DNA from 2 places in the Streptomyces sp. QH1-20 genome. Region 2 is predicted to be linked to the other one. Evidence: riboswitches for the same ligand, from Rfam matches in the RefSeq annotation. Region 2 holds a riboswitch; the other holds the start of a gene.

Region 1 (15,639 bases), 2.4 Mb from region 2:
CTTCGGCGCGATGACGGAGGAGCGACTGGGCCGGATCCCCTTCGTCCTCTTCTATCTCGCCACGGGCTATCTGGCGCTGCTCGGCTATGCGGCCGTGCACGCCCACTCCGCCCAGACACTCGTCGGCGCGTCCGGGGCGATCTCCGGGGTGCTCGGTGCGTTCCTCTATCTCTTCCCCAAGGCCCGTGTCACCAGCCTCTTCCCGTTCCTCTTCTTTCTGCCGCTGCGGTTTCCGGCGTGGGCCGTGCTGCTCTTCTGGTTCGTGCTGCAGTGGCTCGCGGCGCGCACGGCGGGCGACCGCCCCGGAGTGGCCTACCTGGCCCACGTGGTGGGCTTCTGCCTCGGCTTCCTCTGCGCGTGGGCCCGCTGCGGACCTGCGGATAGAGTGAAGACCGCAGCCAGGTCCCACGAGGAGTCGCCCGCTCCCGGGGGCGACCCCGGGACCCCCGATAGGAGCCAGCCGTGATCACTTCGATCGTGCTCATCAAGACCGACGTGGACCGGATCCCCGAGATCGCCGAGAAGATCGCCGCGTTGGAGGGCGTCAGCGAGGTCTATTCGGTCACGGGCGCGCACGACCTGATCGCCATGGTGCGGGTGGCCCGGCACGACGACCTCGCGGACGTCATCCCCGGCCGCATCAGCAAGGTCCCCGGCGTGGCCTCCACGGAGACGCACATCGCGTTCCGCACGTACTCGAGCCACGACCTCGAAGCGGCCTTCGCGATCGGCCTCGACTCGTAGCGAGTCCGGCCGGCACTCACACTCCGGGTGTCGCGCCCGGTTCGGCACCGCCGGCCCCGCCGGTGGGGGTTGCGCGCCGCAGCGGCGGTCATGAGAGGCCGGGCCTCTCCCCCACCTATGCCTTCTCCTCAATCGCCGGACGGGCTGGATTTTCCAGCCCGTCCGGCGATTGAGGACCGGGGTCCGGGGCGGAGCCCCGGGTGAACGGAGGCCCGGTTACACGGGAACGCAGCGCCCACCCTCCGTCCGGTAGGACCACCGCGCGCCGTCCCGGACCAGTTCCGCCACCGCCGTCACGAACCGCTCGACATGCTCGTCCGGCGTGCCCGCGCCGAAGCTGACGCGGAGGGCATTGAGCTGCGGGCCGTCACCCGCGGCGCCGTCCGGCGCACCACACTCGCCCGCTTCGCGGGAGTCGTCCCCCAGCAGCGTCCGCACCAGCGGGTGCGCGCAGAAGAGCCCGTCGCGGACCCCGATCCCGTACTCCGCGGAGAGCGCCGCGGCGAAGTGCGAGCTGTTCCAGCCCTCCACGACGAAGGAGATGACGCCCACGCGCGGGGCGTCGTCACCGAACAGCGAGAGCACCTTGACCCCGGGCACCTCCGCGAGGCCCGCCCGTACCGTCGCGACGAGCCGCTGCTCCCGCTCGACGAGCCGCTCGAAGCCTGCCTCCGTGAGCGCCTTGCAGGCCGCCGCGATGGCGTACACCCCGATGACGTTGGGCGAGCCCGCCTCGTGCCGGGCTGCGGTGTCGTGCCACTCGACGTCCACCCCGCCGCCATCGAGCCGCGCGACCTTGCGGCTCGCTCCGCCGCCCGCCAGATACGGCTCGCCGGCCTGGAGCCAGTCCGCGCGCCCGGCCAGTACACCGGCACCGAACGGCGCGTACAGCTTGTGCCCGGAGAAGGCGACCCAGTCGACGTCCAGCTCCGTGACGTCCACCGGGTGGTGGGGTGCCAGCTGCGCGGCGTCCAGTACGATCCGGGCGCCGTGCGCGTGCGCGGCGGCGGCCAGCTCCCGCACAGGCCACAGCTCACCCGTCACATTGGACGCACCCGTCACACACACCAGGGCCGGGCCGTACGGCTCGCGGGTGGCGAGGGCCTCCTCCAGCGTCCGGACGGCCTGGCCCGGGGTGCGCGGCGCGTCGAGGTAGGTGACATCGACGTCCTCGCGCCGCTCCCACGGCAGCAGCGAGGCGTGGTGCTCGGTCTCGAAGACGAAGACCCGGGTGCCGGCGGGGACCACGGCCGCGAGCAGGTTCAGCGAGTCGGTGGTGGAGCGGGTGAAGACGACCTGGTCGGCGGGGCGGCAGCCGAGAAAGGCGGCCACGTCCGCCCGGCTGCTCTCGAACAGATCGGTCGACAGCTGCGAGAGGTAACCGGCCCCGCGGTGCACGCTCCCGTAGTAGGGCGCGTACGCGGCGACGTCCTCCCACACCCGCCGCAGCGCCGGGGCGCTGGCCGCGTAGTCGAGCGCCGCGTACGGCACCTCGCCCCCGGTGACGAGCGGCACCCGGACGTCGTGGCCGAGGACCGGCAGGGGCGCGTCGGCGGGGGCCTCGATGGTGGCGGCGGCAGTGGCGGTGGCGGCAACAGGGCATGCGGACATGGCGAATTCTCCTGCAGACAGGGGTGATTGCGGATACGCACGCGGGAAGGCGTCACCGGCGTGCGGGAAACCGAACTCCAAACGCACGGCACAGGCGCGGAGTTCACGGGAACGGGCCGTAGGCCCTATCGCATTCGCTGCATCACGGAAGAAGCTCCCTCGACGACCAGGATCCCTGGCGAGGGATCCGCGCTTGCCGCAGAACTCTTGCCTGCGGCCCGGTCATCACCCGGGGCACCCCGCCACGGAAGGAGGGTTGCCGGACAGCGGGCCGGGGCCTATGTCGCTGTCACTCGTGACCTGGCGAAGAGTATGGCACAGCCGATCATCGCGCGGAATGGGAGTCCGCATGGCGGGACACTGCCGGCCGCTCTCGTGGCACCCCCGCTGCGTGGCGGTGTCCTCAATCGCCGGACGGGCTTGATTCGGCTGAGCTCAGCCGAATCAAGCCCGTCCGGCGATTGAGGACGCGCCCGCAGGGCGCCCGCCGCCGCGGGCGGCTAACCGTTGCTGGCCGTCACCCAGCGGTCCAGCACCCGCTTCGCCGCGCCCGAGTCGATCGACTCCGCCGCCTTCGCGAGGCCCACCGTGATCTGCTCGGCCAGCGGGGCGCCGGTCGGCTCCAGGGCGACCAGCGCCGCCGCCGAGTTGAGCAGCACCGCGTCCCGTACGGGGCCGGTCTCACCGTCCAGCAGCCGCCGCGCGACATCGGCGTTGTACGAGGCGTCCGCGCCCCGCAGCGCCTCCACGGGCACCAGGTCGATACCCACGTCCCGCGGGTCGAAGGCCTCCCGGCGCACTTCACCGCCGCCGACGATCCACACCTGGGAGGTCGCGGTGGTGGTCAGCTCGTCCAGCCCGTCGTCGCCGCGGAAGACGAGCGCGGAGGCGCCGCGCTCGGCGAGGACGCCGGCCAGGATCGGGGCCATCCGGGCGTCGGCGACACCGGTCGCCTGGGCCTTGACCCGCGCGGGGTTGGTCAGCGGGCCGAGCACGTTGAAGGTGGTGCGGATGCCCAACTCGCGGCGGGCGGGCGCCACATGGCGCAGGGCGGGGTGGAACTTCACCGCGAAGCAGAAGGTGATGCCGGCCTCCTCGGCCACCTCCACCACCCGGCGCGGGCTGAGGTCCAGATTGACGCCCAGCTTCTCCAGCACGTCCGAGGCTCCGCTGGCGGAGGACGCGGCGCGGTTGCCGTGCTTGACGACCTTCGCGCCGGTGCCGGCCACGACGATCGCGGACATGGTGGAGATATTGACGGTCTTGGCGCCGTCGCCGCCCGTGCCGACGATGTCCACGCTCGGGCCGGGCACCTCGATGAGGTTGGCGTGCGCGTACATGGTCCGTACGAGACCGGAGATCTCGGCGACGGTCTCGCCCTTGGCGCGCAGCGCCACCGCGAAGCCCGCGATCTGGGCGTCGGTCGCCTCACCGCGCATGATCCGGTCCATGGCCCAGGCGGTGTCGTCCGCGCTCAGGTCCACACCGGAGAGGAGGGCGTCGAGCACCCCCGGCCAGGTGCGGGCCGTCGCGCTGTCGCCGCCTGCCGGGGTCACAACGTTCATGGTCCACGCTCCTGGTGGTCGAATCCGTGATGCCGCGGTGTTCGCGGTGTTCGCGGGTCCAGCCTATCCAGGACCGGGGACGGCGAAGAGCCCCGTCCAGCGCATGGACGGGGCTCTTGCCGTGGCGATCAGTGATCGGTCAGACGGGGATCAGTGGTGGCCGTGGCCGCTGGTGATCTCCTGGTACTCCTCCGCGGTGGCCTTGGGGATGTGCGTCCCCTCGCCGTAGAAGCCCTTGGAGAGCTTCACCCGGAGCTTCTGCGTGGCGCTCAGCTTGCGCTTCACACCGTTCTCGTCGACCTCGGGGCCGAGCTCGAGCGGCTTGGGCTGCTCGTGCGCGGTGAGGGTGTGCAGGGCCTCCTGCGACAGCGGCTCGTGGACCTCGACGAACTCACCGTGCGGCAGGCGCTTGATGATGCCGGACTCGCGTCCGTGCAGCACCTTGTCCCGGTCGCGGCGCTGGAGACCCATGCAGATCCGGCGCGTGGCGATGAAGGTCAGTACCGGCACCACGAAGAAGCCGATCCGGACGAACCAGGTGATGGCGTTGATCGAGAGGTGGAAGTGGGTGGCCCACAGGTCGTTTCCACCACCGATCAGCAGCACGAAGTACACGCTGATCCAGGCGGCACCGAACGCGGTGCGCGTCGGGGCGTTGCGCGGGCGGTCCAGCAGGTGGTGCTCCCGCTTGTCGCCGGTCACCCAGGACTCGATGAACGGGTAGACCGCGATGGCCAGGAGGACCAGCGGGAAGATCACCAGCGGGATGAAGACGCCCAGGACCAGGGTGTGGCCCCAGAGGTTGATCTCCCAGCCCGGCATGACACGGATCAGGCCTTCGGAGAAGCCCATGTACCAGTCGGGCTGCGCGCCGGTGGACACCTGGTCCGGCCGGTACGGGCCGATCGCCCAGATCGGGTTGATCGTCGCGATCGCGGAGACCGCCGCGATCACACCGAAGACCAGGAAGAAGAAGCCTCCGGCCTTGGCCATGTAGACCGGCAGCAGCGGCATGCCGACCACGTTCTTGTTCGTCCGGCCGGGGCCGGGGAACTGGGTGTGCTTGTGGAAGAACACCAGGATCAGGTGCGCCACCAGCAGACCGAGCATGATGCCCGGCAGCAGCAGGACGTGGATGGAGAAGAACCGCGGCACGAAGTCCGAGCCGGGGAACTCGCCGCCGAACAGGAAGAACGAGATGTACGTACCGACGATCGGCACGGACAGGATCGCGCCCTCCATGAAGCGGACGCCGGTGCCCGAGAGCAGGTCGTCCGGCAGGGAGTAACCGGTGAAGCCGGTGAACATGCCCAGCACGAACAGCAGGAAGCCGAACAGCCAGTTGACCTCACGCGGCTTGCGGAAGGCACCCGTGAAGAAGACGCGCATCATGTGCACGAACATCGCCGCGAGGAAGATCAGCGCGCCCCAGTGGTGGATCTGCCGGATCAGCAGACCGCCACGGACGTCGAAGCTGATGTTGAGCGTCGACTGGAACGCCTCGGACATCCGCATGCCCTGCATGGGGACGTACGAGCCGTGGTAGACGACCTCGTTCATGCTCGGGTGGAAGAACAGCGTCAGATACACACCCGTGAGGATGATGATGATGAAGCTGTAGAGCGCGACCTCACCCAGCATGAAGGACCAGTGGTCCGGGAAGATCTTGCGCATGTTGGCCTTGGCCAGGCCGTAGATGCCCAGTCGGCCGTCCGCCCAGTCGGCCATCCGCTCACCGGCGGGCGCCTTGCGCTGGTTGTCAGCTGTTGCAGTACTCATCCGCGCTCCCAGTAGGCAGGACCGACGGGCTCGGCGAAGTCGCCCATGGCCTCAAGGTAGCCCTTGTCATTGACCTTGATCCGCAGCTGCGGAAGCGCGTGACCGGCCGGGCCGAAGATCACTCGTCCGCCGTCGGCGAGGTCGAAGGTCGACTGGTGGCACGGGCAGAGCACGTGGTGCGTCTGCTGCTCGTACAGGCTGATCGGGCAGCCGACGTGCGTGCAGATCTTGGAGAACGCGACGATGCCGTCGGCCGACCAGTCGAGTTCCCGCTTGTCCTTGATGTTCTCCGGACGGAGCCGGACGATCATCAGGGCCGCCTTGGCGATCTCCTTCTGGAAGTCGTGGTCCTCCTCCTTCATGCCCTCGGGCATGGCGAAGGTGAGGGACCCGACCTGGATGTCCTCGGGGCGCAGCGGCTGATTCGTGTTCTGGTTGATCAGCATCTTGCCCGCGGACCAGGCGGTCTTGCGGAGCTTGGTGCCCGGCAGCGGACCGAGGTCGCGCAGCAGCACCACACCGGAGAGCGGCACCAGGGCCAGCGCGCCGAACATGGTGTTGCGGATCAGCTTGCGCCGGCCGAAGGTCGACTCCTCCGCGCCCTGCTTGAAGTCGGCCAGGACCTTGGCCTTGACCTCGGGCTCGGCGGCGATGGGGTGCCGGTCGTCGGCGTGCTCGACGTCAGACATCAGGGTGCGGGCCCAGTGGACCGCGCCCGCGCCGATGCAGAACAGCGCCACACCGAGGGTCATGCCCAGCGCGAAGTTCAGCGCGCTGATGTGACCGAGCGGGAAGATGTAGACGATCTTGTCGACCGGCAGGGTCACGTACGAGGCGATGAAGCCGACGGTCGCCAGCATCGACAGGACGAACAGGAACGCGACCACGCGCTCGGAGCGCTTGGCGGCCCGCTCGTCGATGTCCTGGATGCGGTGCTCGTGCGGCGGCAGGCCGGGGTCGGCGAACGGGTCGCCCGCGACGGCTACGGCGGTGGCGTGCGCGTCGCCCTGCGTGCTCGGCAGGTTCTCTTCTGGAATGTCTTGGCTACTCATGACTTCTTGGCCTTAGCGGTGTGGGCCGCGACCCAGATGGCGACGGCGATCATCGCACCCAGACCGAAGATCCACGCGAACAGACCCTCACTGACCGGGCCGAGCCCACCCAGTTCGAGGCCGCCCGGGCTCTCCGACTTGCTGCTGTTGACCGTGTCGAGGTACGCGATGATGTCCTTCTTGTTCTTCTCCGTCATCGTGGTGTCGGGGAAGGAAGGCATGTTCTGCGGGCCGGTCTGCATGGCCTCGTAGATGTGCTTCGGGTCGACATCGTCGAGCGGCGGGGCGTACTTGCCGTTCGAGAGAGCGCCACCCTTGCCGGTGAAGTTGTGGCACTGGGCGCAGTTCGTACGGAAGAGCTCCCCACCCTTGGCGATGTCCGCGCCGTCCGGGCTGTACTGGCTCTTGGACGGAACCGAGGGGCCGGCGCCGAGCGAGGCGATGTACGCGGCGAGCTGGTCGATCTCGGCCTGCGAGTAGATCGCCTTCTTCTTGGGCGCCTGGGCGCCCTGCTGCTGCAGCGGCATACGGCCGGTGGCGACCTGGAAGTCGACGGCCGCGGCACCCACGCCGACCAGGCTCGGGCCGTCGGTGGTGCCCTGACCGCCGGTGCCGTGGCAGCTTGCGCAGCCCACGGAGTAGAGCTTCTTGCCCTCCTCGATGGCAAGGGACTGGGCGGTGTCATCGGCCTTGGCCGTGTCCGCGGGCGCGAACGCGGCGTACAGCCCCCCAGTTACCGCCAGCGCGAAGAGTAGGACGACGACCGCCGCCAGCGGATGGCGTCGTCGTGCGGAGAGCTTTTTCACGGATTACCCCGGTGTCAGGATCTTCTGCGTCGATGCTGGACTGTTGGTCCGGTGCGGGACCGATTACTTGATCAAGTAGATCGTGGCGAAGAGCCCGATCCAGACCACGTCGACGAAGTGCCAGTAGTAGGACACGACGATGGCCGCCGTCGCCTGGTGGTGGGTGAACCTCTTGGCCGCGTACGTCCTGCCCAGGACCAGCAGGAAGGCGATGAGACCGCCCGTCACATGCAGGCCGTGGAAGCCGGTCGTCAGGTAGAAGGCCGAGCCGTACGGGTCGGAGGAGAGCGAGAGCCCGTCCTTCTTGACCAGTTCGGTGTACTCGAAGACCTGGCCGCCGATGAAGATGGCACCCATCACGAAGGTGACCACGAACCAGGTGCGCAACTTCTTCACGTCGCCACGCTCGGCCGCAAAGACACCGAGCTGGCAGGTGAGGGAGGAGAGCACCAGGATCGTGGTGTTGGTCGCCGAGAACGGAAGGTTCAGGCTGTCCGCCATTTCCTTCCAGTGGTCGGCGCCCATCACCGATCGCAGGGTGAAGTACATCGCGAAGAGGGCCGCGAAGAACATCAGCTCGGAACTCAGCCAGATGATGGTTCCGACGCTGGTGAGGTTCGGTCGGTTGACCGAGGGGTGCGCGTGCCCGGTATCTACTGCTGTTGCTGTCGCCACGACCGACATTATGTCGGTCCCTTATCTCGCGCTCACTCCGGGGGGTGCCGTTCGGTGTGTCAAGAGCGTATGCCCTGCTCGTACGGCCCATTACGAGCGTCCCCCAAAGGGGGGAAGCAGAGGTTCCGCAGGGCTCCGCGAGCCCCGTCGCGACCGGTGCTGACGGCACGTCCGGCCGATCTTCCCCGATGCCGACCCCTCCTCCGGCGCGGCGCTCGCGGAGTAGCATCCGCCACACGGCGCCCGTCCCCGGGAATCCGCCCGCACGCTTGTCCGCACTTCTGTTCACGAGCCTGTTCATGAGCCTGGAGGAACGATGCAGCCGACTGCCACGGTGCTGGTCTACAGCGACGACGCGGGCACCCGGGAGCAGGTGCGGCTGGCCGCGGGACGGCGTCCCGCGGCCGATGTGCCGCCGGTGGAGTACGTGGAGTGCGCGACCCTGCCCGCCGTCCTGAAGACCCTGGACGAGCGGCACGTCGACGTGTGCGTGCTGGACGGCGAGACGGCCCCCGCCGGCGGCATGGGCGTCTGCCGGCAGCTCAAGGACGAGGTCTTCCGCTGCCCGCCCGTGCTGCTGCTCATCGGGCGCCCGCAGGACGCCTGGCTGGCCACCTGGAGCCGGGCGGAGGCGGTGGTGACGCACCCGGTGGACCCGGTGGCCTTCGCCGACGCGCTGGCCGGGCTGCTGCGCGCCGAACCGGCCGTGGAGGTCTGACGGGCCGCTGGGCGCCCCCGGCGGGCCCAGCGGGGCCCGCCGACGCCTACACCCTCGGTCGCAGGCGGGCCGCATCGGCGGGGCTGCTCCCGTCGTGCTTCCCGGCCACGAGGGCGCTGCCCTGGCGCCATGTCTCCCAGGGCATGTTCCAGTCGCCGAAGCCGTTGTCGAACGGCGTCATCGTCTCCCCCGTGCTGCCGATGACCTTCACGATGTCGCCGACCTTGACGGTGTCGAAGAACCACTTGGCGTTGTCGGTGCTCATCCCCGTGCAGCCGTGGCTGACGTTGTCCGCCCCCTGCGAGCCCACGGACCAGGGGGCGGCGTGCACGTACTCGCCGCTCCAGGTGACCCGGGTGGCCCAGTAGACCGGCAGGTCGTAGGAGTCCGAACTGCCCTCCGCGATGCCGATGCTGGTGCCGCGCATCCGTACGAAGGATTCCCGGCCGAGGATCACCTTGACCCCGTTACGGGTGGCGTAGCCGGGCTTGCCGGTGGTGACCGGGATGGACCGGATCTGCTGGCCGTTGCGCAGCACGGTCATGTAGTGCGCGCTCGCGTCCGTGACGGCCTCGATGCGGTCGCCGGTGGTGATCCTCAGGGGCGCTGAGGGGCCGCCGTAGAGACCGGCGCCCACCTTGATGCCGTTCAGGCCGGAGCGCACGTCGATGGTGGCGTGGGCGGGCCAGTACTCGCGCGGACGGTAGTGCAGCGTCCGGTTGTCCACCCAGTGCCAGGAGCCCTCGACGGCGGGGGTGGAGTCGACGCGCAGGGTGCGTTCGATGACGGCCCGCGCGGCGGGGTCCTCGACGGGGGCGCTGAGCTCGGCGGTGATGGGCTGTCCGACGCCGTAGGTGCCCTTCTGCGGGCCGAAGGCGACGCGCAGCAGCCGGTCGGCCGCGCTGGTGTCGAAACCGAGCGTCCGGCGCCCCTGGGCCCCGTCCTCGTCCTCCACGCTGACGCGCACGGTGTAGTGCGCGCCGGCGGACAGCGCGCTGGTGCTGTGCCAGCTGGAACCGTCGGCCGCCAGCTCGCCCTTGACGTACCGCCCGGCGGCGTCCGTCGCGGTGACGTCGGTGATCTTGTCACCGTTCTCGGCCCGTACTTCCAGGGGCTTGCTCGGGTCGGCGGGCTTGCCTTCCCGGGCACTGCTGAGGGCCACGTTCCGGGTGGCGTCGTAGGGCTTGGCGGCCAGTGGGTTGGACGAGCCGCCGCACGCGGCGGCCCCCAGCGCCACTGGAATCGCCAGCAGGGCGCAGGCGAGCGCCGTGCGGCGTCGAGGTGAGTGGCTCATGGTCACCACGGTAGGGAGGAACGCCAGACGGGGCTCGCGGGGTGACTCCGAACGGGTGCAAACGCATCGGGCCCCGCACACCGAGGTGTGCGGGGCCCGATCGCCGACGTGCGGTGAACCTACTGGTTCTGGTCCGCGCCGCGGTAGAACTCGAACACCCAGCCGAAGAGACCGATCATGATGATCGGCGCGCCGAAGTACATCAGCCACCAGCCGAAGATGACGCCCAGGAAGGCGATCGCGCCACCGACGGCCAGGGACAGCGGCTGCCAGCTGTGCGGGGCGAAGAAGCCCAGCTCACCGGCGTCGTCCGCGACGTCCGCGTCCTTGTCGTCCTGGGCACCGGTGTCCACCCGGCGCGCGGTGAACGCCAGGTAGTAACCGATCATGATGCTCAGGCCGAAGGCCATGAACAGCGCCGTGGTACCGACCGGCTCCTTCGACCAGACGCCGTAGACGGCCGCCATGGCGAGGATGAAGACGGCGAGCCAGATGAACATCCGTCCTTGGATCTTCACTTGCCGGCCTCCTTGCCACCCGCGAGGGCCTTGTCATCCGCGGAGAGGTTCTCTTCGAGCTCGAGAGCCGCGATCTCCGGGTGGTGCAGGTCGAACGCCGGGGATTCGGACCGGATCCGCGGCAGGGTGAGGAAGTTGTGCCGCGGCGGCGGGCAGGAGGTCGCCCACTCCAGCGAACGGCCGTAACCCCACGGGTCGTCGACCTCGACCTTCTTGCCGTACTTCGCGGTCTTCCACACGTTGTACATGAAGGGCAGCATCGACAGACCGAGCAGGAACGAGCTGATCGTCGAGATGGTGTTCAGCAGGGTGAAGCCGTCGGCCGCGAGGTAGTCCGCGTAGCGACGCGGCATGCCCTCGGCACCCAGCCAGTGCTGCACCAGGAACGTGCCGTGGAAGCCCACGAACAGCGTCCAGAAGGTGATCTTGCCCAGGCGCTCGTCCAGCATCTTGCCCGTGAACTTCGGCCACCAGAAGTGGAAGCCGGAGAACATCGCGAACACCACGGTGCCGAAGATGACGTAGTGGAAGTGCGCGACCACGAAGTACGAGTCGGAGACGTGGAAGTCCATCGGGGGCGAGGCCAGGATGACGCCGGTCAGACCACCGAAGGTGAAGGTGATCAGGAAGCCGACGGCCCACAGCATCGGGGTCTCGAAGGACAGCGAGCCCTTCCACATGGTGCCGATCCAGTTGAAGAACTTCACACCGGTCGGGACCGCGATCAGGAAGGTCATGAAGGAGAAGAAGGGCAACAGCACACCACCGGTGACGTACATGTGGTGCGCCCACACCGTCACCGACAGACCGGCGATCGAGATCGTCGCGGCGATCAGACCGATGTAGCCGAACATCGGCTTACGGGAGAAGACCGGGATGACCTCGGAAATGATGCCGAAGAACGGCAGCGCGATGATGTACACCTCTGGGTGTCCGAAGAACCAGAAGAGGTGCTGCCAGAGCAGTCCGCCACCGTTGGCCGGGTTGAAGATCTGCGCACCGAATTTGCGGTCCGCCTCCAGGGCGAACAGCGCGGCGGCGAGCACCGGGAAGGCCAGCAGGACCAGGACACCGGTCAGCAGGACGTTCCACGTGAAGATCGGCATGCGGAACATCGTCATGCCGGGCGCGCGCATGCAGATGATCGTGGTGATGAAGTTGACCGAACCGAGGATCGTGCCGAAGCCGGAGAAGGCCAGACCCATGATCCACATATCGGCGCCGACACCCGGCGACCGGACCGCGTCCGACAGCGGGGTGTAGGCGAACCACCCGAAGTCGGCGGCACCCTGCGGGGTGAGGAAGCCGGCCACCGCGATCAGCGAGCCGAAGAGGTACAGCCAGTAGGCGAACATGTTCAGCCGCGGGAACGCCACATCGGGCGCGCCGATCTGCAGCGGCATGATCCAGTTCGCGAATCCGGCGAACAGCGGCGTCGCGAACATCAGCAGCATGATCGTGCCGTGCATCGTGAACGCCTGGTTGAACTGCTCGTTCGACATGATCTGCGTGCCGGGACGGGCGAGTTCGGCGCGCATGAGGAGCGCCATCACGCCGCCGATGCAGAAGAACGCGAACGACGTGACCAGGTACAGCGTGCCGATCGTCTTGTGGTCAGTGGTGGTGAGCCACTTGATCACGTTACTGCCGGGCTGCTTCTGGCGTACGGGCGGTGCTGCCGTGGCTGTCGCGGCGGCGGCACCCTGGGGTTCGTTGAGGATGCTCACTTGTTCTTGGTCTCCGCGTTCTTCGCGTGAGGGGTCTGCGCGATGCCCGCCGGCTGGTAGCCGGTCTGGCCCTTTGCCGCCAGCTCCTTCAGGTGCGCCCGGTAACGCTCAGGAGAGACGACCTTGACGTTGAAGAGCATCCGGGAGTGGTCCTGGCCGCAGAGCTCGGCGCACTTGCCCATGAAGGTGCCCTCCTTGTTCGGAGTCACCGTGAAGCTGTTGGTGTGCGCCGGGAAGACGTCCTGCTTCATCAGGAAGGGCACCACCCAGAAGGAGTGGATGACATCCCGCGAGGTCAGGATGAACTGGACCGTCTCACCCTTGGGCAGCCACAGCGTGGGGCCCGGGTTGTTGTTCTGCGGGTTCCGGTCACCGGGGACACCGACGTCGTAGACGCCCTCGGCGCCGGCCGGTGCCTTCTTCAGGAACCGGTCGGGGATCGCGTCCAGCTCCTTGTTCTCGCGGAGCGGCTTGGCCGGGGTGGCGGCCTTGCCGTCGACGTCCTCCATGTAGTTGAACGCCCAGCTCCACTGGAAACCGACCACGTTGATGACGTGCTGCGGCTTCTCGGGGTTGGTCAGGAGCTTGTTCTCATCGCGCGCGGTGAAATAGAAGAGCACCGAGACGATGATGATCGGGACCACGGTGTACAGCGCCTCGATGGGCATGTTGTACCGGGTCTGCGGAGGGACCTGCACCTTGCTCCGGCTGCGCCGGTGGAAGATGACGCTCCAGATGATCAGGCCCCACACCAGAACGCCGACCGCGAGGGCGGCGGCCCAAGAGCCTTGCCACAGGGAGAGGATCCGCGGCGCCTCTTCCGTGACGGGAGTGGGCATTCCGAGGCGGGGGAAGTCCTTCGATGTGCAACCGGTGGCGGTCACAAGGACAGCGCCCGCGGCCAGCGCCTGCAGCAGCTTCCGCCGCACCGGGCGCCGCGACGAGCGGTCGGAGCCGTTGGGACTCACGTAGCGCCTTCCCGAGAGTCTCGCCCGTGCGGCCGGCTGCGGCCGTCTCGGGTCGGTCGCCGGCCCGCTGCGGGCAGGGGTTTGGATGTTTATGCGGACCAAACCCTACTGGACGCTATTTGGGGTCGCGCGGGGAGGGTGCCCAACGCGCCGGGTCACTCCCCGAAGGGATGGAATCTGGGGCTCCGTGGGCCATCTGGAGGACCGTCAGACGGCCGCGACCTGCGACTGTGTCGCTTCCGGAGGGGCCGTGCCGCGCCCGGGCGCGGCGGGCGCGCGCGAACCGTCGCGGACCTGGTGACCGCCGCCCCGGACCCCGGACCCATCGGCGGCGGACATGGCCGACGCGCGGTCCGCACACATGTGCACGGGTGACACCACGGGGAGGAGCCGCCCCCGGAGGGCTCCGCTTCCCGTCCGCGGCGCGGCGTGTGCCGCGCAGGCGGGCGGCAGCCCCGTACGGCCGCGCCGCGCGTTAGCGTTCCTCACGTGCCCTACTTCGACACCGCGTCCGCCGCTCCCCTGCACCCCGTCGCCCGTCAGGCGCTGCTCGCCGCCCTCGACGAGGGCTGGGCCGACCCTGCGCGGCTCTACCGCGAGGGCCGCCGGGCCCGGCTGTTGCTGGACGCCGCGCGCGAGGCCGCGGCGGAGGCCGTCGGGTGCCGGCCCGACGAGCTCGTCTTCACCCCATCGGGTACCCGCGCCCTGCACGACGGGATCGCCGGGGCCCTCGCGGGCCGCCGGCGCGTGGGCCGCCATCTGGCGGTGTCCGCCGTCGAGCACTCCGCCGTCCTGCAGAGCGCGGCGGAGCTCCAGGCGGCCGGCGGCGAGGTCACCGAGGTCCCGGTGGACCGCACGGGCCGGGTCGGGCCCGACGCGTTCGCGGCGGCGCTGCGCCCGGACACCGCGCTGGCCGCCCTGCAGTCGGCCAACCACGAGGTGGGCACGGAGCAGCCGGTGGCCGAGGTGGCCGAGGCCTGCCGGGCGGCGGGGGTACCGCTGCTCGTGGACGCCGCCCAGTCGCTCGGCTGGGGTCCGGTCGCCGAGGGCTGGTCCCTGCTGACGGCGAGCGCGCACAAGTGGGGCGGGCCGTCGGGGGTGGGCCTGCTGGCCGTGCGCAAGGGCGTGCGGTTCGCCGCCCGGGGGCCGGCGGACGAGCGGGAGTCGGGCCGGGCGCCCGGCTTCCCGAACCTGCCCGCGATCGTCGCGGCGGCCGCGTCACTGCGGGCCGTACGGCAGGAGGCGGCGGCCGAAGGGGCCCGGCTGCGGGTTCTGGTGGACCGGATCCGGGAGCGGGTGCCGCGGCTCGTACCGGATGTGGAGGTCGTCGGCGACCCTGAGCGGCGACTGCCGCATCTGGTCACCTTCTCGTGTCTGTATGTCGACGGTGAGACCCTGCTGCACGCCCTGGACCGGGCCGGCTTCTCGGTCTCCTCCGGCTCCTCCTGCACCTCCAGCACGCTGGCCCCGAGCCATGTGCTGCGGGCGATGGGTGCGCTGTCGGAGGGCAACATCCGGGTGTCGCTGCCGACGGGCACGACCGAGGAGGACGTCGAGGGCTTCCTCGACGTGCTGCCCGAGGTGGTGTCGTCCGTACGGGAGCAGCTGGGTGCGCCGACGGGGGCCACGGCCGCGGCCGGCGGTTCCTCGGAGCTGGTCCTGGACGCGCTCGGCAAGCGGTGCCCGATCCCGGTGATCGAGCTGGCGAAGGTCATCGGCGAGGTGCCGACGGGCGGCCTGGTCACGGTGCTGTCCGACGACGAGGCGGCCCGGCTGGACATCCCGGCGTGGTGCGGGATGCGGGGCCAGGAGTACGTGGGCGAGCGTCCGGCGGAGCGGGGGGCGGCGTACGTGGTGCGGCGCCGCGTCTAGCGGCTGACCCGCCGTTTCGTCCTCGAACGCCGGACGGGCTTGATTTGGCTGAGCTCAGCCAAATCAAGCCCGTCCGGCGTTTGAGCACTGGGGTCCGGGGCGGAGCCCCGGTTAGGCCAGGTGGGCCTTGACCTCGGCGGCCGCCTCCTCGCCGTACGCCTTGGCGAAGCGGTCCATGAAGTGGCCGCGGCGCAGCTCGTACTCCTGGGTGCCGAGGGTCTCGATGACGAGCGTCGCGAGCATGCAGCCCAGCTGCGCGGCGCGCTCGACGGAGAGCTTCCAGGTCAGGCCCGCGAGGAAGCCCGCGCGG
Region 2 (15,639 bases):
GGTCCGCCCCTCCGGCCTGCGCCGCCACCGCGTCCTCGACGTCGAGCGCGATCACCTCAAGAATTGGTCTAGACATGTAGGACAGCCTGCCATATCCGCCGTGCACGTCGAAAGCCGTGCTCCACAATTGGCCTATGTCAGCTACGCCCGTACACCCGTCCGGCCCCGCCCTGCGTGTCCGCTGGCGACAGACGGTGGCGAGAGCCCGCGCCACGCCGGGCCCGCACACAGCGGCCCCGCACGTGGCACACCCCGATCCCGATCCCTACGCCGACGACCTCCTCGCACGCTGGTCCGAGCCGCAGCGCCGCTATCACACGGTCGACCACCTGCTGGCGGTCCTCGACCGCGTCGACGAGCTGGCCGGGCACGCCGACGACGCCGAAGCCGTCCGCTTCGCCGCCTGGTTCCACGACGCGGTCTACCGCCCCGACCGCTCCGAGAACGAGGAGCGCAGCGCCCATCTCGCCGAGCGCGCGCTGCCCGAGCTGGGCATCGACCCGGCCCGCACGGCGGAGGTCGCCCGGCTCGTGCGGCTCACCGTCGGCCACGATCCGGCTCACGGCGACTGGAACGGCGAGGTGCTGTGCGACGCGGACCTCGCCGTCCTGGCGGGATCGCCGGAGGACTACGCGGCCTACGCGGCGGCCGTCCGCGAGGAGTACGGATTCGTGCCCGACGACGCCTTCCGCGAGGGCCGCGCCGCGGTGCTGCGACAGCTGCTGGAGCTGCCGCGGCTGTTCCGCACCCCGTACGGGCACGACCACTGGGAGCCGGTCGCGCGACGGAATCTCACCACCGAGCTCGGATTGCTGGGCACCGCATCCGAGGGGCGTTAGGACGTGCGCCGGGAGCGCAGGACCGCGAGCATCCAGGCACGGATGCTGCGGACCAGCTCCCGGCCCGGGGCTATGGGTGCCGATTGCAGCACCTTGGAGAAATACTCGTCACTGGATGCCTCGCCGGCCATCCAGCGCCGGCCCGACTCGATGATCTCGCCTTCGCGCACGATCATGCTGACCCCCACCTATGCGTAGCCGTACGTCGACGATAGGGACGCCGCCCTCCGCGGCGTCCGTTTCGCCCACAACTTCACTGCTTCTACCCTGTACTTGCGGTAGTTTCACCTGGACGAATGCCGTAAGCCCCCGGCGGGCACCCGTCAGGACTCCATCGCCCGACGCGCCAGGGCGTGCGCGGTGCCGAGCATTCCGGTAATGACCAGCACATAAGGCTTGCGCACTTTCACCTCGGGCAGATCCCCTGCCTTGGGTGCGTCGATGATCAGCACGCCCTGAGGTTCACTCCCGGCGCACACCGGAGCGACGATGGCGGACTGGTAGTCGTCTCCCAGGTTGATTTTCAGATTTCCGTTCGTATGCCGATTGTCGTGGATATAGATGATCTGCCCCTGGTTCAGGACGTTGAGCAGGGCCTGCTCCGTCCTCGTGTCGAATTGCACCGGAGGCGTCGCCTGTCCATGGCTCACCTCCAGCCTGAAGTGCCCGCCCTCCAGCCCGTAAAAGGCAGACCGCGCCTTGGAGCTCGCACCGTTGGCCACCACGGTGATGAGCCGGTCGTGAATCTGCCCCGAGATCTTGAGCACCTGGGTGGGCGTGGCACCCACCAAAGTGCCCATGTGGTCGACGATCGCCGACATGGCCGCCTCGAATTTAATGCCCGCAATACGTCGATAGCGCTTCCGCAACAGGGACGAGAGGAAGGGAGCCGACATCGCCGAGAGGGCCGCCGCGACAAAGAGGTAAATTTTGGCGGAACCGGCAGACGCATTGGCCCAGGCACCGAAACCGATGGTCAATCCGGGAGAAAGGACGGGCATCACATAAAAGGCGAAATCCTGCAATTTCTTTTTCAAAGACATGGCACCTGCTTTCGACGGACCGAAACGCACCGTGACAGCAGCGATTATCCCGGCGTTCACCCCGGCGTCGACCCACTCGGACCCCACGTTCCCCACGAACCCCGAGCGCATCGGAGCGGCCTGCGGGAGCTTTCCCAGGCATGGCGCCGCCCCGCGATTCAATACGCCCCTCGACGGACGTATCCGCCCTCTTATCCGGGCGGCCAGCAAGGCCGGGAATCGGCAATATAGCCGACGTTGTCCCGACCCCGGGCGCTAATCGGCGGACCCGCCGAAAGCATGCGGAACAACGCCGCAAACCCGTATATCGCGGACCCGGCGGCAGCACCGCCTTCCACTCCCTGAGACGGGCCCCGCCCGCGGGAATACCGTGGCCGGAATACGCGCTGGCACCGGACATGCCCTCCGCCAGCCCGAACCGCATGCCAGTCGCCGTCTACGTCCTCGGTTTGTCAGTATTCGCCCTCGGAACATCCGAATTCATGCTGTCGGGGCTGTTGCAGCCCCTCGCCCGCGACATGGGCGTCTCCATACCCAAGGCCGGGCTGCTGGTGTCCGCCTTCGCGATCGGCATGGTGGTCGGCGCTCCCCTGCTCGCCGCCGCGACGCTGAAGCTGCCGCGCCGTACGACCCTCGTCGCCCTGCTCGCCGTCTTCGGGCTCGGACAGGTGGCGGGGGCGCTCGCCCCCTCGTACGGGGTGCTGTTCGCCTCCCGGGTGGTGAGCGCGCTGGCGTGCGCCGGGTTCTGGGCGGTCGGCGCGGCGGTGGCCGTGTCGCTGGTGCCGGTGACCGCGCGGGCGCGGGCCATGGCGGTGATGGTCGGCGGGCTGTCCATCGCCAATATCGCGGGCGTGCCCGCCGGGGCGTTCCTCGGGCAGCACGCGGGCTGGCGGGCGGCCTTCTGGGCGGTGGCCGCGCTGTCGGCGCTGGGCCTGGTCGGCGTGCTCGCGCTCGTCCCCGGCACCAAGCCGCCGACCGGGGCCGACGCGCCCCGGCTCCGTACCGAGCTGGGCATCTACCGCGACCGGCAGGTCTGGCTCGCGCTCGTGACCACCGCGCTGAACGGCGCCGCCGTCTTCTGCCTGTTCTCCTACCTCGCCCCGCTGCTCACCGACACCGCCGGGATCGACGAGGGCTGGGTGCCGACCGTGCTGGGGCTGTTCGGTGTGGGAGCGCTGATCGGCACGGCCATCGGCGGCCGGATCGCGGACGCCCATCTCTTCCCCACGATGTACGGCGGCATCGCCGCCTCGGCCGCCGTGCTCGCCGTGCTGGCACTGACCGCGCACACCCCGGCCGCCGCCGTGGGCATGGCGCTGCTTCTGGGCGTCACGGCCTTCGCCACGGCACCGGCGCTGAACGCCCGGATGTTCAACGTCGCGAACGCCGCACCGACACTGGCGGGCGCCACGACGACGGCCGCGTTCAACATCGGCAACACGGTCGGCCCGTGGCTCGGCGGCCTGGTCATCGGAGCCGGCTGGGGCTATCCGGGGGTCGCCTGGACGAGTGCGGGCCTGGCGGCCCTGGCCGTGGGCACCACGGCGGTCGCGTCCCGGCTGCACCACGCGACGACCGGCTCGCGCGTGGTCGCGGGATCCAGCGGGACCGTGCCGGCTTCGCCGGCTGAGGCACCGGAATCCGCACCGGCGCGCGCCGAGAACTGAGCGCCCCGGCGCCCGGTCTTTCCACACGCTGGTGGGCGCACCGATCCGCCCCGGCGCGCCGACCATCGGCAAGCGCCGCCTGCGGCGCCGAGCGCCCTACGGGCGCGTCCTCAAGCGCCGGACGGGCTTGATGCCGACCTCAGCCAAAATCAGCCCGTCCGGCGATTGAGGACACCGCCGCGCAGCGGAGGTGCACCGCCACGGCCCGCAGGGCAAAGCGAACACCAACCTCCTAGACCCCGCGAGGCCGCTCATGCTTCGGCCGGCGCAGGCCCGCCGACGTCAGCAGGCGCACCAGCTCCTTGGTGCCCACCTCCACCGCACCCAGCCGGACGGCCTCGCCGTACGACGACGACGGCACGTCGTAGTGGTCCCGGTCGAAAGCGCGTGCCGGAGCGCCGAGCCGCGCCGCGAAGGCGTGCAGCTCCTGGTAGCTGACGTCGCTGACCAGGTGCGACCACATCCGTCCGTGTCCCGGCCAGGTGGGCGGGTCGATATAGAGGGTCATCGCAGCGCCGTCGCCAGTGATCCCACCGGCGCCAGCAGCACCGCCTGCTTCGCGCACGCCCAGTGCGGGTCCGGGCCCAGCTCCGGCTCGACCTCCAGTGCGTGCGGGTCGCCCTCACCCGTGCACAGCGGGCACAGCGGCCAGCGGCCGTGCCGCTCCAGCAGCGCGTCCTGGACGTCCTGGGCGACGAGTCCGGGCAGGTAGGCGGCGCCCTGCGGCCACTGCTCGACCCACCACCGCCGGTGGGTGACCGCGTCCTCGACCAGCGAGACGACCTCCGCCTCCGCCACGTCCCCCGCCGCCAGATCGGCGAGGACGAGCGCGCGTGCGATGTGCAGTGCCTGTTCGAGCTCCATACGGTCCATTGTCGGGGACCGCGAGGGTTGACGGTTCACCGGACCGAAAATACCTTTCAAAAGGTGAGCAGCAAACTGAAGGAAACTTTCGACGCCGCGTCATCGCCCGTCACCCCGGTTCCTCCCGCTCCCGCGGCCCTCGCAGCCAAGGTCCGCACCCTCGCCCCCTCCATGACCCGTTCGATGCAGCGCGTCGCCGAGGCCGTGGCGGGCGACCCGGCCGGTTCCGCCGCGCTCACCGTCACCGGACTCGCGGAGCGCACGGGCACGAGCGAGGCCACCGTCGTGCGCACCGCCCGCATCCTCGGCTACCCCGGATACCGCGATCTGCGGATCGCGCTGGCCACCCTGGCCGCGCAGCAGGCGGCGGGCGCCGCCCCCGCCGTCACCGCCGACATCGCCGTGGACGACCCGCTGCCGAGCGTCGTCGCCAAGCTCGCCCAGGAGGAGGCGCAGTGCCTGGCGGACACGGCCGCCGCCCTCGACACCGCTCAATTGGAGGCCGCCGTCGCCGCGCTGGCCGCGGCCCGGCGCATCGATGTGTACGGCATCGGCGCCTCCCACCTCGTCGGCCAGGACCTCGTCCAGAAGCTGCTGCGCATCGGCCTGATCGCCCACGCCCCCGGCGACCCGCACCTGGCCGTCACCAACGCCGTCCAGCTGCGCGCCGGCGATGTGGCGATCGCCATCAGTCATTCGGGGCGGACCACCGATGTCATCGAGCCGCTGCGGGTCGCCTTCGAGCACGGCGCGACGACGCTCGCGATCACCGGCCGCCCCGACGGCGAGCTCGTCCAGTACGCCGACCACGTCCTGACCACCTCCTCCGCCCGGGAGAGCGAGCTGCGCCCGGCGGCCATGTCCAGCCGCACCAGCCAACTGCTCGTCGTGGACTGCCTCTTCATCGGCGTCGCGCAGCGCACGTACGACAGGGCCGCCCCCGCGCTGTCCGCCTCCTACGAGGCGCTCGCCCACCGGCACGCCCCGCGGAGCCGGCGCTGACCGCCCCTCGCCCGGAAGGAGCCGCCCGCCCATGACCTCCTACGCCGCCTACGCCGCACTCCGCGCCCAGCTCGCGACCCTGACCACCGAGGCCTTCCGCCCCGAACTCGCGGACATAGACCGGCTGCCCACCCTGGACCTCGCCCGGCTCATGAACGACGAGGACGCCACCGTCCCCGCCGCCGTCGCCACCCGGCTCCCGGAGATCGCCGCCGCCATCGACGCGGCCGCCGCCCGGATGGCGGGCGGGGGACGCCTGGTCTACGCCGGCGCGGGCACGGCCGGCCGGCTCGGGGTGCTCGACGCCAGCGAGTGCCCGCCGACGTTCAACACCGACCCCGCCGAGGTCGTCGGGCTGATCGCGGGCGGCCCGTCCGCCCTGGTCCGGGCCGTCGAAGGGGCCGAGGACAGCGCGGAGCTGGCCGCCGCGGACCTCGCCGCGCTCGGCATCGGGCCCGCCGACACGGTCGTCGGCGTCTCCGCCTCCGGCCGCACGCCGTACGCGATCGGGGCCGTCGAGTACGCGCGGCGGGCCGGGGCGCTCACCGTCGGCCTGGCCTGCAACGCGGATTCGGCGCTCGGCGCCGCCGCCGAGCACGCCGTCGAGATCGTCGTCGGGCCGGAGCTGCTCACCGGCTCGACCCGGCTGAAGGCCGGCACCGCCCAGAAGCTGGTGCTCAATATGTTCTCGACCATCACGATGATCCGGCTCGGCAAGACGTACGGGAATCTGATGGTCGACGTCCGCGCCTCGAACGAGAAGCTGCGGGCCCGTTCCCGGCACATCGTCGCGCTCGCCACGGGGGCGTCCGACGAGGAGATCGAGGCGGCGCTCGGCGCGACCGACGGCGAGGTGAAGAACGCGATCCTCGTCCTCCTCGGCCGCGTCGACGGCCCCACGGCCGCACACCTGCTGGCGGAGTCCAAGGGCCACTTGCGCGCCGCGCTCGACACGACGCGGGGCTGACAGCGCCTGTTGTCGGAAAACGCCCGAGGGCGGCACCCCCGCGACGGGAGTGCCGCCCTCGGCACGTACTGCTGGAACAGCTGATCCTCGAAAGGGTCAGAAGTCCATGTCACCGCCCGGCATGCCGCCCGGAGCGGCCGCGGCGGCCTTCTCCGGCTTGTCGGCGATGACGGCCTCGGTGGTGAGGAACAGCGCGGCGATGGACGCGGCGTTCTGCAGGGCGGAACGCGTGACCTTCGCCGGGTCGATGATGCCCTCGGCGATCATGTCCACGTACTCACCGGTCGCGGCGTTCAGACCGTGGCCGACGGGCAGGTTGCGGACCTTCTCGACGATGACGCCACCCTCGAGACCACCGTTGACGGCGATCTGCTTGAGCGGGGCCTCCAGGGCCAGCTTCACGGCGTTGGCGCCGGTCGCCTCGTCGCCCTCGAGCTCGAGCTTCTCGAAGACCGCGGAGGCCTGGAGCAGGGCCACGCCACCACCGGCGACGATGCCCTCCTCGACGGCCGCCTTCGCGTTGCGAACGGCGTCCTCGATGCGGTGCTTGCGCTCCTTGAGCTCGACCTCGGTCGCGGCACCGGCCTTGATGACGGCCACGCCGCCGGCCAGCTTCGCGAGGCGCTCCTGGAGCTTCTCGCGGTCGTAGTCCGAGTCGCTGTTGTCGATCTCGGCGCGGATCTGGTTGACGCGGCCCTGGACCTGGTCGCTGTCACCGGCACCGTCGACGATGGTCGTCTCGTCCTTGGTGATGACGACCTTGCGGGCGCGGCCGAGCAGGTCGAGACCGGCGTTCTCCAGCTTGAGGCCGACCTCCTCGGAGATGACGGTGCCACCGGTGAGGATGGCGATGTCGCCGAGCATGGCCTTGCGGCGGTCACCGAAGCCCGGGGCCTTGACGGCGACGGACTTGAAGGTGCCACGGATCTTGTTGACGACCAGGGTCGACAGGGCCTCGCCCTCGACGTCCTCGGCGATGATCAGCAGCGGCTTGCCGGACTGCATGACCTTCTCGAGGAGCGGCAGCAGGTCCTTGACCGAGCCGATCTTCGAGTTGACGATCAGGATGTACGGGTCGTCGAGCGACGCCTCCATACGCTCCATGTCGGTGGCGAAGTACGCCGAGATGTAGCCCTTGTCGAAGCGCATGCCCTCGGTGAGCTCGAGCTCGAGCCCGAAGGTCTGCGACTCCTCGACGGTGATGACGCCTTCCTTGCCGACCTTGTCCATCGCCTCGGCGATGAGCTCGCCGATCTGGGTGTCAGCGGCGGAGATGGAGGCGGTGGAGGCGATCTGCTCCTTGGTCTCCACGTCCTTGGCCTGCTCGAGCAGCGCGGCGGAGACGGCCTCGACGGCCTTCTCGATGCCACGCTTCAGCGCCATCGGGTTGGCACCGGCGGCCACGTTGCGCAGACCCTCACGGACCAGCGCCTGGGCGAGGACGGTCGCGGTCGTCGTGCCGTCACCGGCGACGTCGTCCGTCTTCTTCGCGACCTCCTTGACCAGCTCGGCGCCGATCTTCTCGTACGGGTCCTCGAGCTCGATCTCCTTGGCGATGGAAACACCATCGTTGGTGATCGTGGGGGCGCCCCACTTCTTCTCGAGGACGACGTTACGGCCCTTGGGGCCGAGGGTGACCTTGACGGCGTCGGCGAGCTGGTTCATCCCGCGCTCGAGACCGCGCCGTGCCTCCTCGTCGAACGCGATGATCTTGGCCATGTGAAGTGGTCCTCCCAGGACGGGGTGGATTGCTCCGGACCGCGCTGGCGCCCGCGACGGACGGCCTGCACACCTGGCGGTTCCTTGCCCCGCCTGGCCTGCGGACCTCACCGACGGTCCAAATCTGTCACTCTCACTCGGAGAGTGCTAAGCCCAATGATTAGCACTCGACCCCTCCGAGTGCAAGCGCCTAGGGCCAAGAGCTACCCGCATGAGGGGGCTCCACACACGGGGCCCGGCCACGCTCCCGAGGCAGGCGTGTCCGGGGAGCACGAAGGGCCCGTACCTCCCCCTGGAGGTACGGGCCCTTCGGCGAGCCGATTGAGCCTAGGTGGTCGATGCGCCGAGATCAGCCGACCGCCAGCTTGACCATGTCCGCCTGCGGACCCTTCTGACCCTGCGAGATCTCGAACTCGACTCGCTGCCCCTCCTCGAGGGTGCGGTAGCCGTCCATCTGAATCGCGCTGTAGTGGACGAAAACATCCGCACCACCGTCGACCGCGATGAAGCCGTACCCCTTCTCCGCGTTGAACCACTTGACGGTGCCCTGAGCCATGCCTAACTCCCCTATTACTGGCCCTTGCGCAGGACCGCACTTCGCGGACCCGGGTCAGACCTCACCCCCCGGCAGTCCCCTGATCTTCGACATGGGGAACCCCGGAAGATGTGCGCCGGAACGCGTCGACCGCGGCTGAATGTATCTGCACGGATGCCGTCTGCAACAGGTCACTCGGACGAGAATTCCGGGCGCGGCCGATTGGCGATAAGCGGTGGATTCCGAGGATTCCCGGGCAAGTCGGGCCGGACATAACGCAACCAACCCGACAATTCGTGCACACGCTCGGCACACAACTTGACGGGTTCTCATATGCGTACGGCACTGACGCAGGAGGGGGAACGCCCCAACTGTATCGCGCTTCAACAGACGGAATCGCCCCGTCCGTTTTTCGGCCGGGGCGATTCACGGGACTTCCGCAGGAAACCTTCGAAAGGGTCAGCCGCCGGCGACTGCCGGAATGATCGAGACTCCGGCGCCGTCGGGGGTCGCCGCATTCAGGCCGCCTTCGAAGCGCACGTCGTCGTCATTGACGTACACATTCACGAAGCGGCGCAGCTTGCCGCTGTCGTCCAGGACGCGGGCGGCGATCCCGGGGTGGTTCTTCTCCAGGTCGGCGATCACCTCGGCGAGGGTCGCGCCCTCGGCGGAGACCTCGGCCCGACCGCCGGTGTAGGTGCGCAGGATGGTGGGGATGCGGACGTTGATGCTCATGCGAATGCGCCTTCCGGCTAGAGAGACGTGAGGGGCCGGCACCGGCCGTCGAGGTGCCGGGGGAGGTGGCGGGCAGGCTCAGCCGGCCAGGCCCGCCGCGCGGAACGCGTCGAGGCTCGGGCGGATGGTCGCGGAGGGCCCGGTGGTCGGGGCGACGGCGTCGAGCGTCTTCAGCCCGTCGCCCGTGTTGAGCACGACCGTCGTCAGGGACGGGTCCAGCACCCCCGCCTCGATCAGCTTCTTCGTGACGCCGACCGTCACCCCGCCCGCCGTCTCCGCGAAGATCCCCTCCGTACGGGCCAGCAGCTTGATCGCGTCGACGATCTGGGCGTCGGTGACGTCCTCCACCGCACCGCCCGTCCGCCGCGCGATGTCGAGCACGTACGGCCCGTCGGCCGGGTTGCCGATGGCGAGGGACTTCGCGATCGTGTCCGGCTTCACCGGCCGCACCACGTCGTGGCCGTCCTTGAAGGCGCGCGAGACCGGCGAGCAGCCCTCGGCCTGGGCGCCGAAGATCTTGTACGGCCGGTCCTCGACCAGACCGAGCGCGATCAGTTCCTTGAGCCCCTTGTCGATCTTCGTGAGCTGCGAGCCCGACGCGATGGGGACGACGATCTGGTCCGGCAGCCGCCAGCCGAGCTGCTCACAGATCTCGTACGCGAGGGTCTTGGAGCCCTCCCCGTAGTACGGGCGCAGATTGACGTTGACGAAGCCCCAGCCCTCGCCGAGCGGATCGCCGATCAGCTCGGAGCAGAAGCGGTTCACGTCGTCGTAGGTGCCCTCGATGCCGACGAGGTCGCCGCCGTAGACGGCGGCCATGACGACCTTGCCCGCCTCCAGGTCGTGCGGGATGAACACGCAGGACTTCAGGCCGGCGCGGGCGGCGGCGGCACCGACGGCGCCCGCCAGGTTGCCGGTGGAGGAGCAGGAGAGGGTGGTGAAGCCGAAGGCACGGGCGGCCTCGACGGCGATGGCGACGACGCGGTCCTTGAAGGAGTGCGTGGGGTTGCCGGAGTCGTCCTTGACGTACAGCCCGCCGCTCACGCCCAGCTCGCGGGCGAGGTTGTCGGCCTTGACCAGCTTGGTGAAGCCGGGGTTGAGGCTCGGCTTGTCCGCGACGTCGGCGGGGACGGGCAGCAGCGGGGCGTAGCGCCAGATGTTCTCCGGTCCGGCCTCGATCCGGCGGCGCAGGGCCTCGGGGTCACCGGTGGGCAGGTCGTAAGCGACTTCGAGCGGTCCGAAGCAGACGGCGCAGGCGAAGATCGGTCCGAGGTCGAAGCGCTCTCCGCACTCCCGGCACGAGAGGCCGGCGGCGGGTCCGAGAGCGACAGTGGTGGCGACGGTGTGCACAGCCATGAGGCGAGGCCCTTTCTCCTCATCTTCCCCGCGGCGGACGTCGCCACGGGACGGAATTGGCACCTTCCCCACCGGGAGCCTCGCGGAGTACGCAAGACCGGCGGGAGGGTTGCCGGGGCTTCAACGGGCCGTATCCCTCTGCCCCTCTGGATGAGCGGTATGGCACTGGGCACAGCCCAGGCGTTTGTTCGCGCGACGACCCCGACATGCGATGGCCGTCCGCGTTGTTCAAGACTGTAACGGAAGGCATGGACGCTCGAACCAGGCGTCCGTACCGCGAGATGGGTCACATCCCCCGAGCCCGCTGAAGGAGTCGTACACGTGCTGGAAGAGGTGGAGCGCTGGCTGGCCCGGCGGTCCTGGTCCGCCGCAGACCGTCCGCTCGACCGGATTCTCGCCGCCAAGCGCGGCGCCGGCACCACCGTCAGCGTCGTTCTGCCGGCGCTGAACGAGGAGGCGACGGTCGGTGCGATCGTGGCGACGATCCGCCGTGAGCTGATGACCGAGGCGGTGCCGCTGGTGGATGAACTGGTGGTGCTGGACTCCGGTTCGACCGACCGTACGGCGGTGGTCGCGGCCGCGGCCGGGGCGCGGGTCGTGCACCGGGACGAGGTGCTGCCGCGGCTGCCCGCGCTGCCCGGCAAGGGCGAGGTGCTGTGGCGGTCGCTGCTGGTGACCGAGGGCGATGTCGTCTGCTTCGTCGACGCCGATCTGCGGGACTTCTCGGCCGACTTCGTCTCCGGCATCGTCGGGCCGCTGCTGACCGAGCCGGATGTGCACTTCGTCAAGGCGATGTACGACCGCCCGCTCGGCGAGGCCGTCGGCCAGGGCGGCCGGGTGACCGAGCTGGTGGCCCGTCCGCTGCTGAATCTGCACTGGCCGCAGCTGGCCGGTTTCGTCCAGCCGCTGGGCGGTGAGTACGCGGCCCGCCGCTCGCTGCTGGAGCGGCTGCCCTTCCCCGTCGGTTACGGCGTCGAGCTCGGGCTGCTGGTGGACGCGCTGCACACGGTGGGCCTGGACGCGCTGGCGCAGGTCGACGTGGGGGTGCGCAAGCACCGGCACCAGGACGGCCGGGCGCTGGGCCGGATGGCAGCCGCGATCTACCGGACCGCGCAGCTCCGACTGGCCCGCGGCCATCTGGTGCGTCCGTCCCTGACCCAGTTCGAGCGCACCCCGGAGGGCTTTGTTCCACGGACGTACGCGGTGGACACCGAGGAGCGGCCGCCGATGGCCGGGATAGCCGAGTACGCACAGAGGCACGCCGCGTAACCGTCCCTCGTGCGTACGTTTGACTGCTTCCCGCACTGGCAAGGCTGGCCACATGGTCGCTGAGCACGTCGCCCCGATTCTCGTCGCCTCCAACCGCGGACCCGTCTCCTACAAGCGACGCGAGGACGGCTCGCTCGCGGCGGGCCGGGGCGGGGGCGGGCTGGTGTCGGGGCTGAGCGCGATCGGTACCGGCGCCGGGGCCCTGTGGGTGTGCTCCGCCCTCGGCGACGGCGACCGCGAGGCCGTCCGGCGTACCGGCGGCAGGCTGGATCCGGCCGACACCGGCGGGATGAGCGTGCGGATGCTCGACATCGCACCCGAGGTCTTCACCGCGGCGTACAACGGCATCGCCAATTCCGTGCTGTGGTTCGTCCACCACCTGCTGTACCAGACCCCCCTGGAGCCGGATTTCGACGCGGACTTCCGCGCCCAGTGGGCGGCCTACGAGGCGTACAACGCCGCCTTCGCGGACGCGCTCGCCGAGGAGGCCGCGCCGGGCGCCGTGGTCCTCGTCCAGGACTACCACCTGACCCTGGTGCCGGGTCTGCTCCGCGAGCGGCGCCCGGACCTGCGCGTCGGCCACTTCTCGCACACCCCCTGGGCCCCGCCGGACTACTTCCGGATGCTGCCGGACGATGTGGCCGAGCAGGTGCTGCGCGGCGTGCTGGGCAGCGACCGCGCCGCCTTCCTCACCCGCCGCTGGGCCGAGGCGTTCGCCGCGTGCTGCGCGGACGTGCTGGGCGCGGAGGTCGTACGCGAGGGCGACGACGGCACGCTGTCGGTGATCTTCGAGGGCCGGACGACCCGGCTCGGTGTGCACGGGCTGGGCGCCGACGCCGACTTCCTGCGCGAGCGGGCGCACCGCGCGGACGTCGAGGAGCGGATGGCCGCGCTGCGCGAGCAGATCGGCCCGGGCCGCAAGGCGATCGTCCGCGTCGACCGCACCGAGCTGTCCAAGAACATCGTGCGCGGCCTGCGCGCCTACCGCAGGCTGCTGGAGGACCGGCCGCAGTGGCGGGGCAAGGTGGTGCACATCGCCTTCGCGTACCCCTCCCGGCAGGACCTGGCGGTCTACCGCGACTACACGGCCGAGGTGGAGCGGGTCGCCCAGGAGATCAACGCGGCGTTCGGCACGGAGGATTGGCTGCCGGTCGTCCTGCACGTCAAGGACGACTTCGCCCGCTCGCTCGCCGCGTACCGCCTCGCCGACGTGGCCCTGGTCAACCCCATCCGCGACGGCATGAACCTCGTCGCCAAGGAGGTGCCCGTCGTCTCCGACCACGGCTGCGCGCTGGTGCTGTCCCGGGAGGCCGGGGCGTTCGCGGAGCTGGGCGAGGACGCGATCACGGTCAATCCGTTCGACGTGGAGGCCACGGCCCGGGCACTGCACGAGGCCCTGCTCATGGAGCCCACCGAGCGCGCGGAGCGCACCAAGCGACTGGCCTCGGCGGCGACGGCCCTGCCGCCCGCGCGCTGGTTCCTGGACCAGCTGCGGGCCCTGGAGGGGTAGCGGCGTACGCCGGAGCACACGCCCCGCGCGGGGGCCCGGCCGGGCGACGCGGCGCGCTTCCGCGCCCGGGCGGGAAGGAGGGCTGAAGCGGGTAGGGCTCCCGCATGCCGATCGCCCACCGCTGGGCCGCACTTGTGCTGACCGCCGCTCTCGCCGCCGCGGGCAACGGCCCCGCGCACGCCCTCTCGTCGGCTATACGCCGCTCACCCGCCCGGCTCCCCCGCGGCCTGTCCCTGCGCGTCCGACGACCCGAGGCATCTGCGGCACACGCTCGCCCACAAGCGGCACCGGCGGTGAGCCGGCCCCGGTGGGCTCAGGAAGCCCGGCCGCCCAGGCGGTCCGCGAGGGCGCCGAGCAGCTCCACGACACCGCTCGGGCCGTCGACGACGAGGTCGGCGCGCTCGGCGAGCTCGGCGACCTCCGAGCTGCCGCTGCACACGAGCGTCCCCGGCAGCCCCTCGGTGCGGAGCTTCTCGACCGCCGCGAAGGCCGCGAGGTCACCGAGGTCGTCACCCGCGTAGAGCACGGCGGACGCGTCGACCTCCCGGAGGTACTCGGCGAGGGCGACGCCCTTGTCCATGCCGGGCGGGCGCAGTTCCAGGACCATCCGGCCCGGTTCAAGGATCAGCCCGTTCCGCTCGGCGAGCTCTTCGAGCGGCCCGCGCAGCGCGTCGAAGGCGGCCTGCGGGTCGGGGGCACGGCGGGTGTGGACGGCGATCGCGCGGCCGCCCTTGTTCTCGATGTGCGCGGTCTCGACCCAGGTGCCCCGCCAGCCACCGGAGCGGTCCAGCACCCCGGGCAGCTCCGCCTGCACGGCCGCGACGCCCGGGTGCGGCGCGGGGGCGTGCACGCTGCCGGTGACCGCGTCCCAGCGCTCGGCGCCGTAGTGCCCCAGTACGACGAGGTGCTCCAGGCCGGGCACCCCGGCGAAGCCGCCGTAGCGGACCGCGACCCCGGCCGGGCGGCCGGTGACCACGGCGATGGAGCCGAGGTGGGGGGCGAGCCGGGCGAGGGCGGGCACGGCGCCGGGGTGGGCGCGGGCCTGCTCGGGGTCCGGCACGATGTCGGCGAGCGTGCCGTCGAAGTCGAGCGCGACGACCGCGCGCCCGGGCCGCGCCAGCAGCCCGGCCAGTCCGTCGCGGCCGGCGGGCGTCACGGGATCGGGAAGGGGACCCATAGGACCGACCCTATCGGTGCGACCGCCGCCGGGGTGGTCACTTGTACGGTCCGGGCGCCTTACCGGCGCTCGCGGCGGGCGTCCCGGACGCGGCGCAGCCGGTTGACGGTGACGGGGTCGTGGGCGAGGGCGCGCGGGTCGTCGAGGAGGGCGTTGAGGAGCTGGTAGTAGCGGGTCGGGGTGATCCCCAGCTGCTCCCGCACGGCCCGCTCCTTCGCTCCGGGGCCGGGCCACGTCCGGCGTTCCAGAGCGAGCACGGCACGGTCGCGGTCGGAGAGCCCGCCGCTGTGCGACGCGGGCTCCGCGCCGTCGTCCGGGGCCGGCTCCTCCGGCGGGCTCACGTGCTCCAACCTAACGACCCGCGTTCTCCGTCGCCATGGCCTCGCGCTGGATCTCGCCGAGCACCGCGGCCGGGTCGCCGCCCTTCTGCACGGTCGCGCCGATCTTCTCCTTGATCGACTTGCTGACCTTCGCCCAGGACGTCTTGTCCGCCGGGTAGAACTCGGCGTTCGGCAGCTCCTTCAGGAACGGCCTCAGCTGCTTGTGCTCCTCGTCCTTTGCCATCGCCGCGGACGCGGGCGTGGTCACCGGCAGCAGGTCGTACTGGCTGGTGAAGTCCAGCACGTTCTCCTTGCTGTAGACGAAGTCGAGGAAGGCACCGATCTGATCGCGGTTGCCGTTCTGCTTGAAGCCCATCATCCAGTCGGCGACGCCCATGGTCGCCCTGGCCTTGCCGCTCGACCCGGGCAGCGGGACCATCGTGTACTTGATGCCCTTGGCGTCGGCCTGCTGCATCAGCGTCGGGTGACCGTTGAGCATGCCCACCTCGCCGCGCGTGAACGCGTCGAAGACTTCCTGCCGGTTGGTGCGGGCGGGGTCACCGCCGCCGGTGAGGCCCTTGCCGACGAGCTCGTCGCGCAGCCACTCGAAGGTCTTGATGTTCTCGGGCGAATCGA

Evidence for each region. Region 2 has a riboswitch for S-adenosylmethionine ahead of thrC (threonine synthase). Riboswitches for the same ligand answer to the same signal wherever they lie in the genome.
Region 1: it holds a riboswitch for S-adenosylmethionine, as region 2 does, so the genes downstream of both, AB8O64_RS10120 (aminotransferase class V-fold PLP-dependent enzyme) here and thrC (threonine synthase) in region 2, are expected to answer to the same signal.

What each region holds. Positions count from the first base shown of each region.
Region 1 is NZ_CP166299.1:2,270,074-2,285,712, forward strand. Features, by position in the region: gene AB8O64_RS10110 (rhomboid family intramembrane serine protease) at 1-466, shown strand, start outside; gene AB8O64_RS10115 (Lrp/AsnC family transcriptional regulator) at 463-744, shown strand; gene AB8O64_RS10120 (aminotransferase class V-fold PLP-dependent enzyme) at 961-2,355, opposite strand; SAM riboswitch class IV at 2,540-2,656, opposite strand; gene trpD (anthranilate phosphoribosyltransferase) at 2,856-3,920, opposite strand; gene AB8O64_RS10130 (cytochrome bc complex cytochrome b subunit) at 4,071-5,699, opposite strand; gene AB8O64_RS10135 (Rieske 2Fe-2S domain-containing protein) at 5,696-6,751, opposite strand; gene AB8O64_RS10140 (c-type cytochrome) at 6,748-7,557, opposite strand; gene AB8O64_RS10145 (heme-copper oxidase subunit III) at 7,621-8,241, opposite strand; gene AB8O64_RS10150 (hypothetical protein) at 8,549-8,950, shown strand; gene AB8O64_RS10155 (Ig-like domain-containing protein) at 8,997-10,244, opposite strand; gene AB8O64_RS10160 (cytochrome c oxidase subunit 4) at 10,364-10,762, opposite strand; gene ctaD (cytochrome c oxidase subunit I) at 10,759-12,489, opposite strand; gene coxB (cytochrome c oxidase subunit II) at 12,486-13,457, opposite strand; gene AB8O64_RS10175 (cysteine desulfurase/sulfurtransferase TusA family protein) at 13,947-15,329, shown strand; gene AB8O64_RS10180 (carbohydrate kinase family protein) at 15,441-15,639, opposite strand, start outside.
Region 2 is NZ_CP166299.1:4,683,577-4,699,215, reverse strand. Features, by position in the region: gene AB8O64_RS21430 (copper homeostasis protein CutC) at 1-76, opposite strand, end outside; gene AB8O64_RS21425 (hypothetical protein) at 135-839, shown strand; gene AB8O64_RS21420 (hypothetical protein) at 836-1,015, opposite strand; gene AB8O64_RS21415 (hypothetical protein) at 1,163-1,978, opposite strand; gene AB8O64_RS21410 (Cmx/CmrA family chloramphenicol efflux MFS transporter) at 2,305-3,549, shown strand; gene AB8O64_RS21405 (DUF4031 domain-containing protein) at 3,782-4,057, opposite strand; gene AB8O64_RS21400 (hypothetical protein) at 4,054-4,422, opposite strand; gene AB8O64_RS21395 (MurR/RpiR family transcriptional regulator) at 4,477-5,415, shown strand; gene murQ (N-acetylmuramic acid 6-phosphate etherase) at 5,447-6,382, shown strand; gene groL (chaperonin GroEL) at 6,479-8,101, opposite strand; gene AB8O64_RS21380 (cold-shock protein) at 8,451-8,657, opposite strand; gene AB8O64_RS21375 (MoaD/ThiS family protein) at 9,096-9,371, opposite strand; gene thrC (threonine synthase) at 9,450-10,727, opposite strand; SAM riboswitch class I at 10,744-10,884, opposite strand; gene AB8O64_RS21365 (glucosyl-3-phosphoglycerate synthase) at 11,049-11,996, shown strand; gene AB8O64_RS21360 (trehalose-6-phosphate synthase) at 12,049-13,506, shown strand; gene otsB (trehalose-phosphatase) at 13,820-14,683, opposite strand; gene AB8O64_RS21350 (DUF3263 domain-containing protein) at 14,743-15,024, opposite strand; gene AB8O64_RS21345 (extracellular solute-binding protein) at 15,035-15,639, opposite strand, start outside.